DNA from 4 places in the Ensifer fredii genome. Region 4 is predicted to be linked to each of the others. Evidence: predicted binding sites of a transcription regulator. Region 4 holds the regulator's gene; each other region holds the start of a gene.
The links. Region 4 encodes PhoB, which activates phosphate uptake and scavenging genes when phosphate is short. Its sites were predicted from a motif close to TGTCATNNANCTGTCAT; they were not measured.

Region 1 (4,528 bases), 1.6 Mb from region 4:
AAGAAGAACATCAGCACTTCCGCCGCCACCCCGGCACTCCACAGCGCCCCGATCTGCGTGCCGCTATAGCCGATCTGCTGCCAATAAATGGCAGAAAACGCGAACAGCATCGCATGGCTGCTGTTGACCAGCGTGACGCCGATCAAAAGCAGCTGCAAATCGGGCTGCCGCAGCGATTGCGGCGGCGCTTCGGTGATTGCCGTGATCGGCGAAGGCCTGCGTGGGCGGCCGATGCGCGGAGCTGCGCAGGCCATCGCAACGGTCAGGCCGAAACCGGCGGCCATCGCCGGCAGCACCATTGCACCGCCGATGAGGCCGGTCATCCAGCCGCCGAGCATCGTCGCACCAATAAAGGCGATCGATCCCCAGACGCGCATCTGCGCATAGTCAAAACCCCAGCGGCGCACGCCCGAAAGCGCGATCGCCTCGACGATCGGGAGGTAAGGCGAATAGGCGGCCGACTGCAGCGCATAGATCACCAGCACCGGCCAGAAGTCCTTGGCGAAGAAGAGGACGAAGGCGAGTGCAAGCGAGAGGCAGGCCGACCAGATCAGCACGATCGTGCGCTCACCGAGCCTGTCCGCCAGCACACCCGCCAATGGCGCCGTGATGACCCGGATGAACATCGGCACGGCGAGGACCACGCCGATCTCGAAATCGCTCATCGACAAGCCGTTGAGCCAGACCGGGAAATACGGCATGGCGAAGCCGTTGACGATCAGCGGCGCGCAGAAGAGCAACCCGATGCGGAGCGCGAAATAACGCGGCGGAGGCCCCAGGACGGGGCGCGCGGATGCGGGAATCATGGGAGGACCTGATGGCTGTGCGCAACCCCTAGCACGAATATCCGCCAGCTCGCTAGCCGCTAGTTTTAGCCACAGGTGGGGCTCAGGCCTGGTACCGAGGACCTCAGGCTGCCCGCGGCGCGGCCAAAGTCACGGGCAAGCCATCGGCCGAGGTTTCCACCGCCACTCCGCCGCGCAGGCTATGCCAGGTGAGCAGTTCCATCGTGCCGTCGAAATGCTCGGCGATCGCCGTGCAGCTTTCGACCCAGTCACCGGTGTTGATGTAGCGGATCTCGTCGATGTCCTCGATCACCGCGTGATGGATATGCCCGCAGATCACGCCCTGGGCGTTATGCCGGCGGGCTTCCTCCGCAACGACCCTCTGAAACTCGCCGATGAAATTCACCGCGTGCTTGACCTGCAGCTTCGCCCAGGACGAAAACGACCAATACGGCATGCCGAGGCGGCGGCGAATGGCGGCAAGGCCGATATTAATAGCGATTGCCGTGTCGTAGGCCCAGTCGCCGAGATAGGCGAGCACACGCGCGTTGCGCACGACGACGTCGAATTCGTCGCCATGCAGCACGAGGTAGTTGCGCCCGTCCGCGCCCTGGTGCATGTGGCGCGCCGCGACCTCGATACCGCCGAAGTGGACGCCCGGAAAATCCCTCATGAACTCATCGTGGTTGCCGGGAATGTAAATAATGCGCGAACCCTTGCGCGCCTTGCGCAGGAGCTTCTGAACGACGTCGTTGCAGGACTGCGGCCAGTACCAGCTCCGCTTCAACCGCCAGCCGTCGACGATGTCGCCGACGAGAATGATAGTCTCGGCCTCATGGTGGCGCAGGAAATCGATCAGGTAGTCCGTCTTCGCCGCCTTCGAGCCCAGATGGACGTCGGAGATGAACAGCGTCCGCAATTTCCGCACCGGATTCTGTTGAGATCCCGATATCGCAACCATGAGATCCTCGCCTTCTCGAGCTATGTCTCGCCTCGTCAAAACCAGACTCGTGTTTCAGGAAGATGACACCGGAATTCGGCGGACCGGATCGGGCTGATGAAAAGCGCTGCCGTGAAACTGTACGCGGGCGGGAATTCGTGCCAAAAGGCCCCGATCCAGAAACGGGGATGTGACGGCATGACCACGGGCGAAAAAGCGAAACCTCAATCGGCTCCGGCGAGCGGAGACATCGACCAGCAGGCACTCTTCTTCCACCGCTACCCCCGTCCGGGCAAGCTAGAGATCCAGCCCACCAAACCGCTCGGCAATCAGCGCGATCTGGCGCTCGCCTATTCGCCCGGCGTCGCAGCCCCCTGCCTTGCCATCAGGGATGACCCGGCGAGCGCCGCCGATTTCACCGCCCGCTCTAACCTCGTCGCCGTGGTCTCCAACGGCACCGCCGTGCTCGGCCTCGGCAATATCGGTCCCCTGGCCTCAAAACCGGTGATGGAAGGCAAGGCCGTCCTCTTCAAGAAATTCGCCGGCATCGATGTCTTCGATATCGAGATCGACGCGCCGACCGTCGAACGCATGGTCGACGTGGTTTCCGCGCTCGAGCCGACCTTCGGCGGCATCAATCTCGAAGACATCAAGGCTCCGGAATGTTTCGAGGTCGAGCGCCGCTTGCGGGAGAAGATGGACATTCCCGTCTTCCATGATGACCAGCACGGAACGGCGATCATTGTCGCCGCCGCCGTCCTGAACGGCCTGGAACTCGCCGGCAAGGACATCGCCAAGGCGAAGATCGTCGCCTCGGGCGCCGGCGCTGCCGCCCTTGCCTGCCTGAACCTTCTCGTCACCCTTGGCGCCAAGCCCGAAAACATCTGGGTCCATGACCTGGAGGGTCTCGTCTATAAGGGCCGCGAGGTTCTGATGGACGAATGGAAGGCCATCTACGCGCAGGACAGCGCCAATCGCGTGCTTGCCGACAGCATCGGCGGCGCCGACGTTTTCCTGGGACTTTCTGCAGCAGGCGTCCTCAAGCCCGAACTGCTCGCCCAGATGGCCGAGAAGCCGCTGATCATGGCGCTCGCCAACCCGACACCGGAAATCATGCCGGAAGTGGCGCGCGCCGCGCGGCCGGACGCGATGATCTGCACCGGACGCTCCGACTTCCCGAACCAGGTCAACAACGTCCTTTGCTTCCCGCATATCTTCCGCGGCGCGCTCGATTGCGGCGCGCGCACCATCAATGAAGAGATGAAGATGGCGGCGGTGCGGGCAATCGCCGGCCTGGCGCGCGAGGAGCCGTCGGATGTTGCGGCCCGTGCCTATTCAGGGGAAACGCCGGTCTTCGGACCCGACTATCTCATCCCCTCGCCCTTCGACCAGCGGTTGATCCTGCGCATCGCTCCGGCGGTGGCCAAGGCTGCAGCCGAGAGCGGCGTCGCTACCCGGCCGATCCAGGATTTCGACGCCTATCTCGACAAGCTCAACCGCTTCGTCTTCCGCTCCGGCTTCATCATGAAGCCGGTCTTCGCAGCCGCCAAGAACGCCCCCAAGAACCGCGTCATCTTCGCCGAAGGAGAAGACGAACGGGTGTTGCGCGCCGCCCAGGTGCTCTTGGAAGAAGGCACGGCCAAGCCGATCCTGATCGGCCGTCCGCAGATCATCGACACCCGCCTCCGCCGCTATGGCCTCAGAATCCGTCCCGATGTCGACTTCGAGGTCGTCAATCCGGAAGGAGATCCGCGCTATCGCGACTACGTCGAAGAATACTTCACCCTTGTCGGCCGTCTCGGCGTCATCCCGGAAGCCGCCCGCACGATCGTCCGCACGAATACGACGGTGATCGGTGCGCTGGCGGTCAAGCGCGGTGAAGCGGACGCATTGATCTGCGGGGTCGAAGGGCGCTACAGCCGACACCTGCGCGACGTTTCACAGATCATCGGCAAGAAGCCGGGCGTACTCGACTTCTCGGCGCTAAGCCTGTTGATTTCCCAGCGCGGTGCGACCTTCTTCACCGACACCTATGTGAGCTTCAGCCCCAGCGCCGAGGAAATCGCCCAGACGACCGTGATGGCCGCCGGCGAAATACGCCGCTTTGGCATCACGCCGCGCGCTGCCCTTGTTTCCCATTCGAATTTCGGATCGCGCGAATCCGAGAGCGCCGCCAAGATGCGCGCCGCGCTCAAGCTCGTCCGCGAGCTGGCGCCCGATCTCGAGGTCGACGGCGAGATGCACGGGGACGCAGCCATCTCCGAAACGCTGCGCGAGCGGGTGATGCCGAACAGCACGCTGAAGGGCGAAGCCAATCTGCTCGTCTTCCCCAATCTCGACGCCGCCAACATCACGCTCGGCGTCGTCAAGACGATGACGGACAGCCTTCATGTCGGGCCGATCCTACTCGGCTCGGCGCTGCCGGCCCACATCCTTTCCCCCTCCGTCACCTCCCGCGGCGTCGTCAACATGGCGGCTCTTGCAGTGGTCGAGGCAAGCCATCCCGCCTGAGGAATGGCTCTCCGGTCTATCGCGCTTTAGGCGATTCCGCGGCAGCTTGCCGCGGAAAAACAACCATGCATTGATCTAGTGAAAAGACTTGCACCGATTACGAAATATAGCACTAGACAAAAACCGGCAGGCTAAACCATGTTTATTCTAGGGGCATGAATCGGTGTTACGGCATGACTAATCAACAGGCTGTCCTCGATCTGCTGGATATCGTGGAATATGGCGGGTGTGCGGAACCGCAGCAATTCTTCGCCTTGATGCGTCGTACCTTCGATATTGCGCATCTTCTCTA
Region 2 (4,528 bases), on a different replicon from region 4:
GGACGTCGCCAGAAGGGCGCTTGCCAGAAACATCGTGCTCGCCCCCGGCAATGTCTTCAGCCAGGCGCAGACGGCCGGCAATTTTCTGCGCTTCAACGTGGCACAGTCCGAGGACGAGCGGCTGTTTCGCGAGCTGTCGGCTCTTCTGCGCCGGTGATATCGACCGGCGTCTTCATGATGATCTCGCGCGGGTCAGGCGTCGCAATGCCGGCTGCCTGGAAGGCGTCCCAGAGCGCCATGAACACCTGGCCGCGGATGTTCGTGAGCCCGTTCGCCGGATCGGAAATCCAGAATCTGAGCTTGAAGGTAAGCGACGAGCCGCCGAAACCGGTCATCCAGCAGACCGGCTCGGCATAGACGCTGGCGACCCGCGGAACGCTCTTGGCGGTTTCGATCGCAAGCCGGGCGACCTCGTGCGGATCGCTCTTCGGCGACGTTTCGAAGGTCACGTCGATGCGGACATAGTCGCTGGAAAACGACCAGTTCACCACCTGCTTGGAGATGAAGTCCTCGTTCGGGATCAGGTACTCCTTGCCGTCGCGGGTGATGACGGAGACGAAGCGGGAGCGCAGGTCGCGGATCGAGCCGAAGGTTTCCCCAAGCGTGATTGTGTCGCCCGGCTTGATCGACTTGTCGAGCAGGATGATGATCCCGGAGATGAAGTTCGACACCACCTTCTGCAGGCCGAAGCCGATGCCGACGCCGACGGCGCCCGAAAAGACGGTGAGCGCCGTCAGATCAATGCCGGTCGCCGACAGCGCGATCGTGCCGGCAAGGACGATGAGCCCGATCTTGATCAGCTTGCTGATCAGCACCTTCAGCGACGGCGTCAGGTCGGCGGATTTCTGGATCCAATTCGACGACATGTTGCCGGTGAGAACGGCGAGCCAGATCATTGCGGCGGAGAGCACGATCGCCTTCAGTACGAGCAGCAGCGAAAGGCGAACGGCACCGAGATTGACGGCGGCATTGTCGAGCGCCGTCAGCACCGGGCGATCCAGCCCGAGCGCGTAAAGCGCGAAGTAGAGCCAGCCGAGGACGGCGACGACGCGCGCCAGCGTCTGGTTGCGGATGATGCGGGTCAAGACGGCGATGATGAACCAGGCGGCGACCAGCGTCAGCACCGTCCCCACCAGCCAGCGGTAGGACGGCCAGCCGTAGCGCGACAGCACGACGTCGGCGATCCACAGCCAGACGATCAGGAACAGCCATTTGAGCCGCCGCATGAAGGCGATGATGACGCGCAGCAGGTCCGGATTTCCCCTGATCATCCGGGCGCGGGCTTCGAGCGCCGGCTCCAGGCGCTTAGCGGCGAGGCCGCAAGCGAAATAGCCGACGACGATCACGGCGCACTGATAGAGCGTCCATTCGTTGAGCACAAACCGCTCGAGCCACGCCGCGGTGGCATTGATGGTCTCGACGAAATCCATCGTCTCTGTCTTCGCAATTCTTGTGCTGCCTGTTCCTGTACGAGGACAGGGCATGGAACAAGCGGCGGCCGTCGGGCGCCCTGAAAAGGCGCACTGCGCAGACATATAATTAACCGGGCAGGGAATTTGTTCAATTCGTCCCACGCAGCAAGGGCTCGAATGCGGATGGCCACCCCCTCTAGCCTGCCGGCCATCTCCCCCCACAAGGGGGGAGATTGGATGTGGCACGCTTTGCACCTCGACCGAAGCGTTCCGCTTACAGAAGCGGCAAGGTCGGAGCGAGGGGCCGGCCGCAAATGATCTCCCTCCTTGTGGGGGAGATGGCCGGCAGGCCAGAGGGGGGTGCTTCAGCCACGGCCCCGAGAGCGCCCAACTGTCATCCGCCTGTCATCTTGCGATGATGTTTATCCGGAACTCAACTTCGTCGGAATCGCGGTTCGTTGCCCGGGTAAATGATGCTCATCTTGTTCGTCGCCGGTGCCTTCCTAGCCATCAATCTGTTGAGCCTGATGATAGCGGGCTGGCGGATCTGGCCACGTCTCGGCCCGCAGCCGCGGACGACCTATCGACCGCCGGTCTCCCTCGTCATCCCGCTCTGCGGAATCGAAGAATTTTCCCGGGAAACGCTTGAAAGCGCGTTTCGCCTGGATTGGCCGGAATACGAAGTCATCTTCTGCGTCGCCGATGCCAAGGATCCGTTGATTCCGCTGATCGAGGCCGCGCGCCGGCGCCACCCGGGCATTCCCGCGGCGATCCTCATCGGCGACGACCGGATCAGCGCCAATCCGAAGCTCAACAACTGCGTAAAGGGCTGGAATGCGGCCGCGCATGAATGGGTGGTGCTCGCCGACTCGAACGTGCTGATGCCGGCCGATTACCTTATTCGGCTGATGGCAGCGTGGGGACGCGAGTCCGGGCTCGTCTGCTCAACGCCGCTCGGGTCGCGTCCGAATGGATTCTGGGCGGAGGTCGAATGCGCCTTCCTCAACGCCCATCAGGCCCGCTGGCAATATGCCGGCGAAGCCCTCGGCTTCGGCTTTGCGCAGGGCAAAAGCATGCTCTGGCGCAAGAGCATGCTGGATGCCAACGGCGGCATCCAGGCTCTGGCGGCGGAGATCGCCGAGGATGCGGCCGCGACGAAACTGGTGAGAAGCCTCGGCCTGAAGGTGCACCTCGTTTCCGCGCCGTTCGACCAGCCGCTCGGCACGCGGACGTTCCGCGAGGTTTGGGCGCGGCAGTGTCGCTGGGCGCGGCTGCGGCGCGTCACCTTTCCCCAGTTCTTCGGCCTGGAGATTCTGGCCGGCGTCGTGCCGCCGCTCCTGCTGTCGACGCTCGTCGCCATCGCTGCGGGTCACAGCGTGCTCGCCGTCGCGGCTCTTGTCGCAATTGCCGCCTACCTGCCGGAAATTTTGCTCGTCCATTGGAAGAACTGGCATCTCTCCCGCTGGTCGCTCGTCGCCATGCTCACCCGCGACCTGCTGCTGCCGGTCATCTGGGTCCGCAGCTGGTTCGCCGGCAGCGCCGACTGGCGCGGCAACAGAATGTCGATCGGCTCGCAGGAGTCGCGGCTGGAAACGGGTGAGCTGCCGCTGGTGGTGAGTACGTCGTAGGGAGCTGGCGCTGGTCAGAAACGCCCGGGAAATATGCTCATTCGGGCGCAGAGCGCGTGCAATTCCCGGTCCGTTCTTTTTTCAATGTCGCGCATTGCGAGGCTGAACGGTTGCTGCGGAGCTTTGCCGGAAAGCAGCGGCAGCTTGCGGCCCTGAGCCGACTTTCGGCGTCACGGTGTCGAATGTCCGAAAGTTGCCAGGACAGTCATTGCCCAGGCAGGACGTCTGCGCCATTGGCACCGGGTTGCGAGTGCTCGACATTGTGAGCATTCACGATTGCCGGCGAACAAATGGCGAGCGATGATCTCACCCAAAGTCGCTCTGAACGGGACCCCGAAAATTTCCTCTTCCCTGTGTCTTCCTGTTATTGTGGAGACGAGGAGATGGCCCTGTGAGCGAGAACCGCAAGCTAGCGGCGATCCTGGCTGCCGACGTGGTCGGGTACAGCCGGCTGGCCGGCGCAGACGAAGACCGTACTTTGGCCAGGTTGCGGGCGCTGCGCAGCGACCTGATCGATCCGACCATCGCCGTCCACAACGGACGCGTGATCAAGCGCACAGGCGATGGGGCGCTGGTCGAGTTCCGCAGTGTAGTAGACGCCGTGCGCTGCGCCATTGAGGTGCAGAACGGTATGGTCGAGCGCAATGCCGGCGTGCCGCAGGACCGCCGCATCGAGTTCCGGATCGGAATTCATCTCGGCGACGTGGTCGAGGAAAGCGACGGCGACCTGATGGGCGACGGCGTCAACATCGCCTCGCGTCTGGAGGGCGTCGCTGCGCCAGGGGCCATCTGCCTATCCGAGGATGCCTATCGCCAGGTCAAGGCGCGGCTTGACCTCTCAGTCAGCGATCTCGGCAACACGCAGCTCAAGAACATCGCCGAGCCGATCCGGGTGTATTCGCTGCGTGTCGGCACCACCGAGGCAAAGGCAACCGCGACCTCACAGCCGGTGACAAGCCGGCCGACGACGGAACTGCCGCCGAAACTGTCGATCGCCGTGCTGCCCTTCGCCAACATGAGCGGTGATGCCGAGCAGGAATATTTCGCCGACGGAATCTCCGAAGACATCATCACATCTCTCTCAAAGCTGCCGCAGCTCTTCGTCATCGCCCGCAATTCGTCGTTCACGTTCAAGGGCAAGAACGTTCACGTGCAGGAGGTCGGCAGAAACCTCGGCGTACGCTACGTGCTGGAAGGCAGCGTCCGCAAATCGGAAACAGGGTGCGCATCACGGCGCAGCTTATCGACGCAGCCTCGAGCGGACATCTGTGGGCGGAGCGCTTCGATCGCGACCTCACCGACATATTCGCCGTGCAGGACGACGTCACGCAGCAGATCGTTGGCGCACTAGCGATCAACCTGACGGAGGGCGACCGGCAGCGGCTGGCGCCCGAGCACACCGGCAACATTGAGGCGTATGACTATTTCCTGCGTGGCCGAGAGCTGTGGCACCGGCTGACGAAGGAGACGAACGTCGCCGCCCGGGAC
Region 3 (4,528 bases), 870 kb from region 4:
AGCCCTTCTCGTCGTCCTTCCACTCGCGCTGGACCGCCATCCAGAGCGTGAGGCCGTCGCCTTCGCCGACCGCGGTGATTCCTTCGAAGCCGGAGCGGATTTCGTTGGCGCGCAGCTCCGCCGGAAGAGCGATCTCCTGTTTGATTTCGCCCTTCTTGTTCACGTGAAGGAGTGCGTGGCTGTAAAGCTTGTCCGAGTCGCCTTCCGACGCCAGCCAGAAGCCGCCTTCGCCATCATTGGCAATGCCTTCAATATCGAGCTTTTGCGCGGCTGCGCCATCGCGGGTGATCGGCAGTGCCTCGGTGATCACCGCCGGCTTCTGCGTCGCGTCGATCGCAAAAATCGTCGGCTGCGACGAAAGAACGGAGTCGTTCACCGCCCGCAGGAAGCCCGGCTTGTCGCCGACGGCCGCCAGGCCGGAAAGGGCGCCGAACCCGATCGGCAGACCGTCCTTCTCGGCGGAGCGAATCTGCGGGTAGATGGCCTCCCCCTCGCCGCGCGCGTAAATCATCACATGCGCCCGCGCGCCGCCGTCCTCGACGAGATCGACCTCGTTGGCGGTGGCGAACAGATTGCGGCCGGGAATGGCGACCGCGCCCTCGGGCGAAACCCCGGACGGCAGCAGCTGCAGCAGTTGCGGCTCGGCACCGGTGTCCTTGTAGACGCCGACGATCGAGGCGCGCTCGGAAAGCACGAAGAACAGCTTGTCGTCGCCGTACTGCGCCGTTTCCATGCCTTCCGGCTCGATGCCCTTCGCCGAAGAGCGCTTTTCCGGGTAGTGGCCGACGGCAGCGATGGCGTGCTCCAGGCTTGCACCGGACTCGAACAGCACCTTGCCGGTGACGTCGAAGATCGTGAAGCCGCGCGAGCCGCCTTCGTAGTCGCCCTCATTGGCGACGACCAGACGGTTGTCGTCGAGCCACTTCACGGCATCCGGCTCGCGCTTGACGCCGGTCAGATCGCTCGCAAACGAAATGGCGCCGTCACGCTTCGCGTCAACATTCTTGAGGTCCGCCGTACCGGCGGAAAAATGCGCCCTCACGGCCGCTGATTTGCCGTCGATGATCACGATGTGATTGTTTTCCTGCAGCGTCAGCGCAATCTCGGCCTTGCCGTTGAACGCGACGAATTCCGGCTCCGGATCGTCGCCGGCGACTTCGGCAAGGCCGGTGAGCGTCACATGCTTGATCGTCGCGCAATCGGCAACGCCGTCCTTCAGCGACAGGATCACGAGATCGCCGGCCGGCAGCTGCGGGATCTCACCGTCGTTGACGTCCTCGTCGCGCTCGTTCTCGATGGCGATCGCCGCCAGCGTCCGGTCCTTGTTGACGGTGACGGAATCCGGCTGGCCACCGAGATCGCAGGTGGCGTCGATCTTTTTCGTCGCGACATCGACGACGGCAAGCAGGCCGGAGGTCTTGGTGAAACTTTCACGGGTGTTGACGGCGACCAGCGCCTTCGGGCCGGCGACAGCGACCGACGTCGGCTCGCCCTCGAAGGAAACGATGCCGCCGGCCTTCGGCGCGCGGGCGTCGGTGATATCGATGAAGCCGATACGCTTGCCGGGGCTGTCCGTATAGATGAGCGTGTTGCCGTCCTCGCTGGCGGCAATGATTTCCGCTGAGGTCGGTGCCTTTTGGTCGGCGCCTTCGGGCAAGTTGCCGGCGACCGCAAAGGATGCAATGCGGTTAAAGACCTGTTCGGCCTGAGCGGCCGGCGCCGTCGATGCGGCGAGTGCCGCCGCCAAGGCGGCTGTGATGGAAAAAGCCCTCATTTATCCCTCCTGTCGCGGCGCGCGCCCGGAGATCAGGCCTTCCGACACCGCGTTCGCGTCCGGAGTCGCAATTCGTCCACCTCCGGATGGGAGGCTTGTGCAACCGTCCTGTAACAGCCCGATGACAGCGGAGGTTAAATGAAAAGAGGCCCGGATCGACCGGGCCCCAATCAACCTGCCGGCGATCCTGGAAGGAAGGCGGCAGATGGAACATGAACTTGCTTGCGGCCTCTTTGGCGTCGCCGCCGACCCGGACCGCGCGGCATCTCGAGGCCCTTTCGGACCTCGACACGTCCGATTAGTTGACGGCGTCCTTCAGGCCCTTACCGGCCGTGAACTTCGGCACGTTGCGTGCCGGGATGTCAACTTCCGCACCCGTCGACGGGTTGCGGCCCTTGCTCGCTTCGCGGCGGGTCACGGAGAAGTTGCCGAAGCCGACGAGACGAATGTCGCCGCCGTTCTTCAGTTCACCCTGAATGGTCTCAAACACTGCATCAACAGCGGAAGACGCATCGGCCTTGGAAAGACCGGCCTTCTCGGCAACGGCAGACACGAGCTCATTTTTGTTCATGTTTCCACCCCTTTCATATTGGTTCGAAACGACTGTCTTCTTAAGCCGCGGCCGCTTGCGCACAGCCACGTCTTGCCATTCCCAATTGCGCCGAATCCCTTGAAATGCAAGGCTTAGAGGGTGCTTTTACAACAGAAAAGACCGGCAAATGGCCGGTCTTTTCCGTTTTTTTGGCAAAGGGCGCAACGGGGACACAGTCCCTCCCCTATTTGCGCGTCCTCAGTGGGCGATCGAGGTGCCCGCCTCGTCCTGCGAATCGACCGGCGAAATGGTGCCGGCATGGCTTGCCGGGTCCCATTCAATCGGCTCGGGACGCCGCGTCAATGCGTGCTCGAGCACCTCGCCCATCCGCGAAACCGGGATGATTTCGAGGCTGTTCTTCACATTGTCCGGGATCTCCGCAAGATCCTTGGCGTTCTCTTCAGGGATCAGCACCTTCTTGATGCCGCCACGCAGAGCCGCCAACAGCTTCTCCTTCAAGCCGCCGATCGGCAGGACACGGCCGCGCAGGGTGATCTCGCCGGTCATCGCCACATCCTTGGAGATCGGAATGCCGGTCATCACCGAAACAATTGCCGTCGCCATGGCGACGCCCGCCGACGGGCCATCCTTCGGCGTTGCACCTTCCGGCACGTGCACGTGGATGTCGCGCTTGTCGAAGAGCGGCGGCTCAATGCCGAAATCGATCGCACGCGATCGGACATAGGAGGCCGCCGCGGAAATCGATTCCTTCATGACGTCGCGCAGGTTGCCGGTGACCGTCATGCGGCCCTTGCCCGGCATCATCACGCCTTCGATCGTCAGCAATTCACCGCCCACCTCGGTCCAGGCAAGACCCGTGACAACGCCCACCTGGTCGTCGCGTTCGGCTTCGCCATGGCGGAAGCGCGGCACGCCGAGATAGTCGGGGACGTTCTCGGCCGTCACTTCGACCTTCTTGGTCTTGCCCTTTAGGATCTCGGTCACGGCCTTGCGCGCAAGCTTCATCAGCTCACGCTCGAAGTTGCGAACGCCCGCCTCGCGCGTGTAGGTCTGGATCACCGCCATAAGCGCGCCGTCGGTCACGGAGAACTCGTTCGGCTGCAGCGCATGATCGCGAATCGCCTTCGGCAGCAGGTGCCGCTTGGCGATTTCCAGCTTTTCCTCTTCCGTGTAGCCGGCGATGCGGATCACTTCCATGCGGTCCATCAGCGGCGCCGGAATGTTCAGCGTGTTCGCCGTGGTGATGAACATCACGTTCGAGAGGTCGTACTCGACCTCGAGATAGTGATCCATGAAGGTCGAGTTCTGTTCCGGATCGAGCACTTCGAGAAGCGCCGAGGACGGATCGCCGCGGAAGTCCTGGCCCATCTTGTCGATCTCGTCGAGCAGGAACAGCGGATTGGACCGCTTGGCCTTCTTCATCGACTGCACGACCTTGCCGGGCATGGAGCCGATATAGGTGCGGCGGTGGCCACGGATCTCGGCCTCGTCACGCACGCCGCCGAGCGCCATGCGGATATATTCGCGGCCGGTCGCCTTGGCGATAGACTTGGCGAGCGAGGTCTTGCCGACGCCCGGAGGGCCGACGAGGCACAGGATCGGGCCCCTGATCTTCGCGGAACGGGCCTGCACGGCGAGATACTCGACGATACGCTCCTTGACCTTGTCGAGACCGAAGTGATCGGCGTCCAGCACCTTTTCGGCGTGGTTGAGGTCCGTCTTGATCTTCGACTTCTTGCCCCAGGGCAGGCCCAGGAGCCAATCCAGATAATTGCGCACGACGGTCGCTTCGGCCGACATCGGGCTCATCTGGCGCAGCTTCTTCAGCTCCGCATCGGCCTTTTCGCGCGCTTCCTTGGAGAGCTTCGTCTTAGCGATACGCTCCTCGATTTCGGCCATCTCGTCGCGGCCGTCTTCGCTGTCGCCGAGCTCCTTCTGGATCGCCTTCATCTGTTCGTTGAGGTAGTACTCGCGCTGTGTCTTCTCCATCTGGCGCTTAACGCGCGAACGGATGCGCTTTTCCACCTGCAGAACCGAGATCTCGCCTTCCATGAAGCCGAGCGCCTTTTCAAGGCGCATCTTCACGCTGGTCGTCTCGAGCATTTCCTGCTTCTCGACGATCTTGATCGACAGGTGAGAGGCAACCGTGTCGGCGAGCTTGGAATAGTCGTCGATCTGGCTGGCGACGCCGACGACTTCCG
Region 4 (4,528 bases):
CGAACTCGTCGCAGAGCGCGCGCAGTTCCTGCATGAATTCTTTCGAAGCGAGGCGAATGCCGCCCTCGCCCTGGATCGGCTCGACCAGGATTGCAGCGGTCTCGTCGTTGATCGCGGTCTTGACGGCGGCGATGTCGCCGAACGGCACCTGATAGAAGCCCGGAGCCTTCGGCCCGAACCCTTCGATGTATTTCTGCTGGCCGCCGGCGGCAATCGTCGCGATGGTGCGGCCGTGGAAGGCGCCTTCGAAGGTGATGATGTGGAACCGCTCCGGATGGCCCTTGGCGAAATGGTAGCGGCGCGCCGTCTTGATCGCACATTCGAGCGCTTCCGCACCGGAATTGGTGAAGAACACTCGATCGGCGAAGGTGACCGCCGTCAGCCGCTGCGCCAGGCTCTCCTGGCCGGGAACATCGTAGAGATTGGACACATGCCAGAGCTTCTCCGCCTGCGCTTTCAGCGCTTCGACGAGATGAGGATGGGCATGGCCGAGCGAATTAACCGCGACGCCGGCTGCAAAGTCGAGATAGCGGGTGCCGTCTTCGGCAATCAGCCAGACGCCCTCGCCTCGCTCGAAACGCAACGGCGCACGCAGATAGGTGTCGTAGAGCGGCGGTGTTGCGGCCATGATCAGCATCTCCTTCGTCATCGGCATCGCTGTCGGACGTATCGGCCCGACAAAAATCAAAAATGCCGCCTTTCGGCGGCGCAGGCACTATTCCCATATCGCGGCGCAATGTCAACAAAACCAAGGCTTGCAACAGTCGCGCCGGCCCGGATTCCGCACCGCGAAAAAATCCCGATGCGGGGCTTGCAAAAATGCAACTATCCGACAGCAAGTTGGGGAAAACTGCGAAATCGATTCGGCGCGATTCCGGCGACTCTTGCCACGGAGTCACCCGGCCGGTAGGTTAATATTCAATTACTAGACGCATGCGGCGGACCTAGTCACCAAAATAGTTATCGCGTTGTAACTCCGGGGCTTTTCCGGAGAACGGTGATGGATTCTGCCATCCCAACGCCGAGAACGGGGAGTGCAGACATGAACTGGACGGACGAGCGGGTTGAGAAGCTGAAGAAGCTATGGTCCGAGGGCCTAAGCGCGAGCCAGATCGCGGCGCAGCTGGGAGGCGTCAGCCGTAACGCGGTGATCGGCAAGGTTCATCGGTTGAGCCTGCCAGGCCGCGCCAAGGCCGGCGGAGCGACAGCGGCGGCTCGTCCCAAGCGGACGACCTCGGCGCCCCGCGCCCCGAACTACGCGGCACGCGCCGTGACCCGGACGGTTACCCGCGCTGCCGGCACGGCCGTGCTCAAGGAAGAGGTCGCCGTCGATCTGGTGGCGGAGCAGGATCTCGCACTCGACACCAACATTGTCGTGCCGATGTCGCGCCGGCTGGAACTCACCCAGCTGACCGAGCGGACCTGCAAATGGCCGATCGGCGACCCGCTCAAGGAAGAATTCCACTTCTGCGGCAACGACTCGCCGGAATCCTCCCCCTATTGCAGCTACCACGCTCGCCTCGCCTACCAGCCCTCGGCCGAGCGGCGCCGCGCGCGCTGATCGGTCGGAGCAATAACAAGGACGCATGAAGGGGCCCGTCGGGCCCCTTATCACTTTGGAACGCCGGAAAAGCAGCGCAAGCGTCAGCTTTCCAACGAATAGCCGGCGCCGCGCACCGTCCTGATCACATCGGGCATATTGGAGAAATTCAGAGCCTTGCGCAGCCGGCCGACATGGACGTCGACCGTTCGCTCGTCGACATAGATGTCGTGCCCCCAGACGCCGTCGAGCAGCTGCGAGCGGGAGAAGACGCGGCCTGGCGAGGCCATCAGGAACTCCAGGAGCCGGAACTCCGTCGGGCCGAGCCTCACTTCGCGGGTGCGACGATGCACGCGATGGGTTTCGCGGTCGAGCTCTATGTCGCCGCAGCGAAGCACCGTCGACAGCACTTCAGGCTTCGCCCGCCGGAGCATCGCCTTGACCCGCGCCATCAGCTCCGGCGTCGAGAACGGCTTGACGACGTAGTCGTCGGCACCGGTCGCAAGGCCTCGCACCCGCTCGCTTTCCTCGCCGCGCGCCGTCAGCATGATGATCGGCAGCCGCTCGGTCTCCGGGCGCTGTCGGAGACGGCGGCAAAGCTCGATGCCGGAGACGCCGGGCAGCATCCAGTCGAGGATGAGAAGGTCGGGCAAGCGCTCCTGCAGGCGGATCTCCGCTTCGTCGCCGCGAAAGATCGTATCGACCTCGAAGCCCTCAGCCTCGAGATTGTAGCGCAGCAGCACGCTGAGCGCTTCCTCGTCCTCGACAACGGCTATCTTCGGCAACATTCAGTTACGACTCCTTGCCTAGATTCATGATTGGCGGGTGTCCCCTCAGTCGGTGACGGATCCGAGCGTTGACGTCATGTCGTCCTTCGGCCGCTCGCCCTGCGGCTGGGCGCCCGTCGCCATGTAGTAGATGGTTTCGGCGATATTGGTGGCGTGGTCGCCGATACGCTCGATGTTCTTGGCGCAGAAAAGGAGATGCGTGCAGGGGGTGATGTTGCGCGGATCCTCCATCATGTAGGTCAACAGCTCGCGGAACAACGAGGTGTAAATCGCGTCGATCTCCTCGTCGCGTTCGCGGATGCTGTTTGCCTTCTCCGGCGAACGCGAGGCGTAAACGTCGAGGACCTCCTTGAGCTGGATCAGGGCGAGTTCGGCGAGGTGCTCGAGACCGCGCGCCAGCTTGCGCGGAATGCCGGAGCCGGCAACCGCGATGACGCGCTTGGCAGTGTTCTTGCCGAGGTCGCCGACGCGCTCGAGATCGGCGGCGATCCGGATCGACCCCATGATCTCGCGGAGATCCGCGGCCATCGGCTGTCGCTTGGCGATGGTGACGATCGCCTTTTCGCCGATCTGGCGCTCGGCGTCGTCCAAGATTGCATCGTCGGAAATGACCTTCTGGGCGAGCGCCAGATCGGAATTCACCAGAGCCCGGACTGAATCCGCCACCATCTGCTCGGCCTGGCCGCCCATCTCCGAGATCCGGCGCGTCAGATATTTAAGCTCTTCGTCGAAGGCTGTCGTTATGTGGGGGTGAGACATCTACGGTTCCTCGAGGGCGCACTCTTCGCGGTGGGTTTTCGGGCGATCAGCCGAAGCGGCCCATGATGTAATCCTGGGTGCGCTGGTCGTCCGGATTGGTGAACATCTTGTCGGTGTCGTTCTCCTCGACAAGATTGCCGAGGTGGAACATGGCGGTGCGCTGCGAGACGCGGGCCGCCTGCTGCATCGAGTGGGTCACGATGACGATGGTGAAATTGGCGCGCAGCTCGTGAATGAGCTCTTCGACCTTGGCCGTGGCGATCGGGTCGAGGGCCGAGCAGGGCTCGTCCATGAGAATCACTTCCGGGCTGACGGCAACGGCGCGGGCGATGCAGAGGCGCTGTTGCTGGCCGCCGGAAAGACCCGTCCCCGGCTCCTGCAGGCGGTCCTTCACCTCATTCCACAGGCCCGCCTTCTGCAGGCTCGTTTCGACGATCTCATCGAAATCGGCCTTCGTGCGGGCCAGGCCGTGGATGCGCGGCCCGTAGGAAACATTCTCATAGATCGACTTTGGGAACGGATTGGGCTTCTGGAAGACCATGCCGACGCGGGCGCGCAGTTCCACCACGTCGATCGACGGATCGTAGATGTCGTCCTCGTCGAGGGTAATCCGGCCGGTGACCCGGCAATTCTCGATCGTGTCGTTCATGCGGTTGAGCGTCCGCAGGAAGGTCGACTTGCCGCATCCGGAAGGGCCGATGAGCGCCGTCACGGTATTCTCGCGGATATTCAGGTTGACGTCGAAGAGCGCGCGCTTCTCGCCGTAATAGACCGACACATCCTTGCCGATCATCTTCAAGGGCACCGTGTTCATTTTCTGGTCCAGAGCCTTTTCGACTGCAGCTTCCGACATGATGTTCATAGTCCTTACCCCACTACCAGCGACGCTCAAAGCGACGCCGCAACAGAATTGCGCCGAGGTTCATGATGACGAGGAAGATCAGCAGGATGATGATCGCCCCCGAGGTACGCTCGACGAAGGCGCGCTCAGCCTCGTTCGCCCACATGTAGATCTGCACGGGGAGCGCCGTGGACGGTTCGAGCGGCGAGCCCGGATAGTCGACGACGAAGGCGACCATGCCGATCAGGAGCAGCGGCGCCGTCTCGCCGAGGGCGTGCGCCAGGCCGATGATCGTGCCGGTCAGGATGCCGGGCATGGCAAGCGGCAGCACATGGTGGAAGATCGTCTGCATCTTCGAGGCGCCGAGGCCGAGCGCGGCGGAGCGGATCGACGGCGGCACGGCCTTCAGCGCGGCGCGCGTCGCGATGATGATCGTCGGTAGCGTCATCAGGGTCAGCACGAATCCACCGACGAGGGCCGCCGAGCGCGGCATGCCGGCGAAATTCACGAAGACGGCGAGACCGAGAAGGCCGTAGACGATCGACGGCACGGCGGCGAGATTGTTGATGTTGACCTCGATCAGGTCGGTCAGCCGGTTCT

Region 1: a site for PhoB is predicted at 1,798-1,814, ahead of NXT3_RS10415 (UDP-2,3-diacylglucosamine diphosphatase). Genes of this name have one in related genera too.
Region 2: a site for PhoB is predicted at 1,805-1,821, ahead of NXT3_RS23650 (ceramide glucosyltransferase). Genes of this name have one in related genera too.
Region 3: a site for PhoB is predicted at 1,885-1,901, ahead of NXT3_RS06660 (esterase-like activity of phytase family protein). Genes of this name have one in related genera too.

The regions. Positions count from the first base shown of each region.
Region 1 is NZ_CP024307.1:2,102,152-2,106,679, forward strand. It holds gene NXT3_RS10410 (MFS transporter) at 1-806, opposite strand, end outside; gene NXT3_RS10415 (UDP-2,3-diacylglucosamine diphosphatase) at 910-1,746, opposite strand; gene NXT3_RS10420 (NADP-dependent malic enzyme) at 1,924-4,236, shown strand; gene NXT3_RS10425 (helix-turn-helix transcriptional regulator) at 4,410-4,528, shown strand, end outside.
Region 2 is NZ_CP024310.1:6,105-10,632, forward strand. It holds gene NXT3_RS23635 (aminotransferase-like domain-containing protein) at 1-157, shown strand, start outside; gene NXT3_RS23640 (mechanosensitive ion channel family protein) at 93-1,430, opposite strand; gene NXT3_RS23650 (ceramide glucosyltransferase) at 1,883-3,040, shown strand; partial or broken gene NXT3_RS23655 (adenylate/guanylate cyclase domain-containing protein) at 3,432-4,528, shown strand, end outside.
Region 3 is NZ_CP024307.1:1,379,357-1,383,884, reverse strand. It holds gene NXT3_RS06660 (esterase-like activity of phytase family protein) at 1-1,774, opposite strand, end outside; gene hupB (non-specific DNA-binding protein Hbs) at 2,073-2,345, opposite strand; gene lon (endopeptidase La) at 2,565-4,528, opposite strand, start outside.
Region 4 is NZ_CP024307.1:508,035-512,562, reverse strand. It holds gene NXT3_RS02475 (aspartate aminotransferase family protein) at 1-628, opposite strand, end outside; gene NXT3_RS02470 (GcrA family cell cycle regulator) at 1,043-1,561, shown strand; gene phoB (phosphate regulon transcriptional regulator PhoB) at 1,645-2,328, opposite strand; gene phoU (phosphate signaling complex protein PhoU) at 2,374-3,087, opposite strand; gene pstB (phosphate ABC transporter ATP-binding protein PstB) at 3,134-3,949, opposite strand; gene pstA (phosphate ABC transporter permease PstA) at 3,963-4,528, opposite strand, start outside.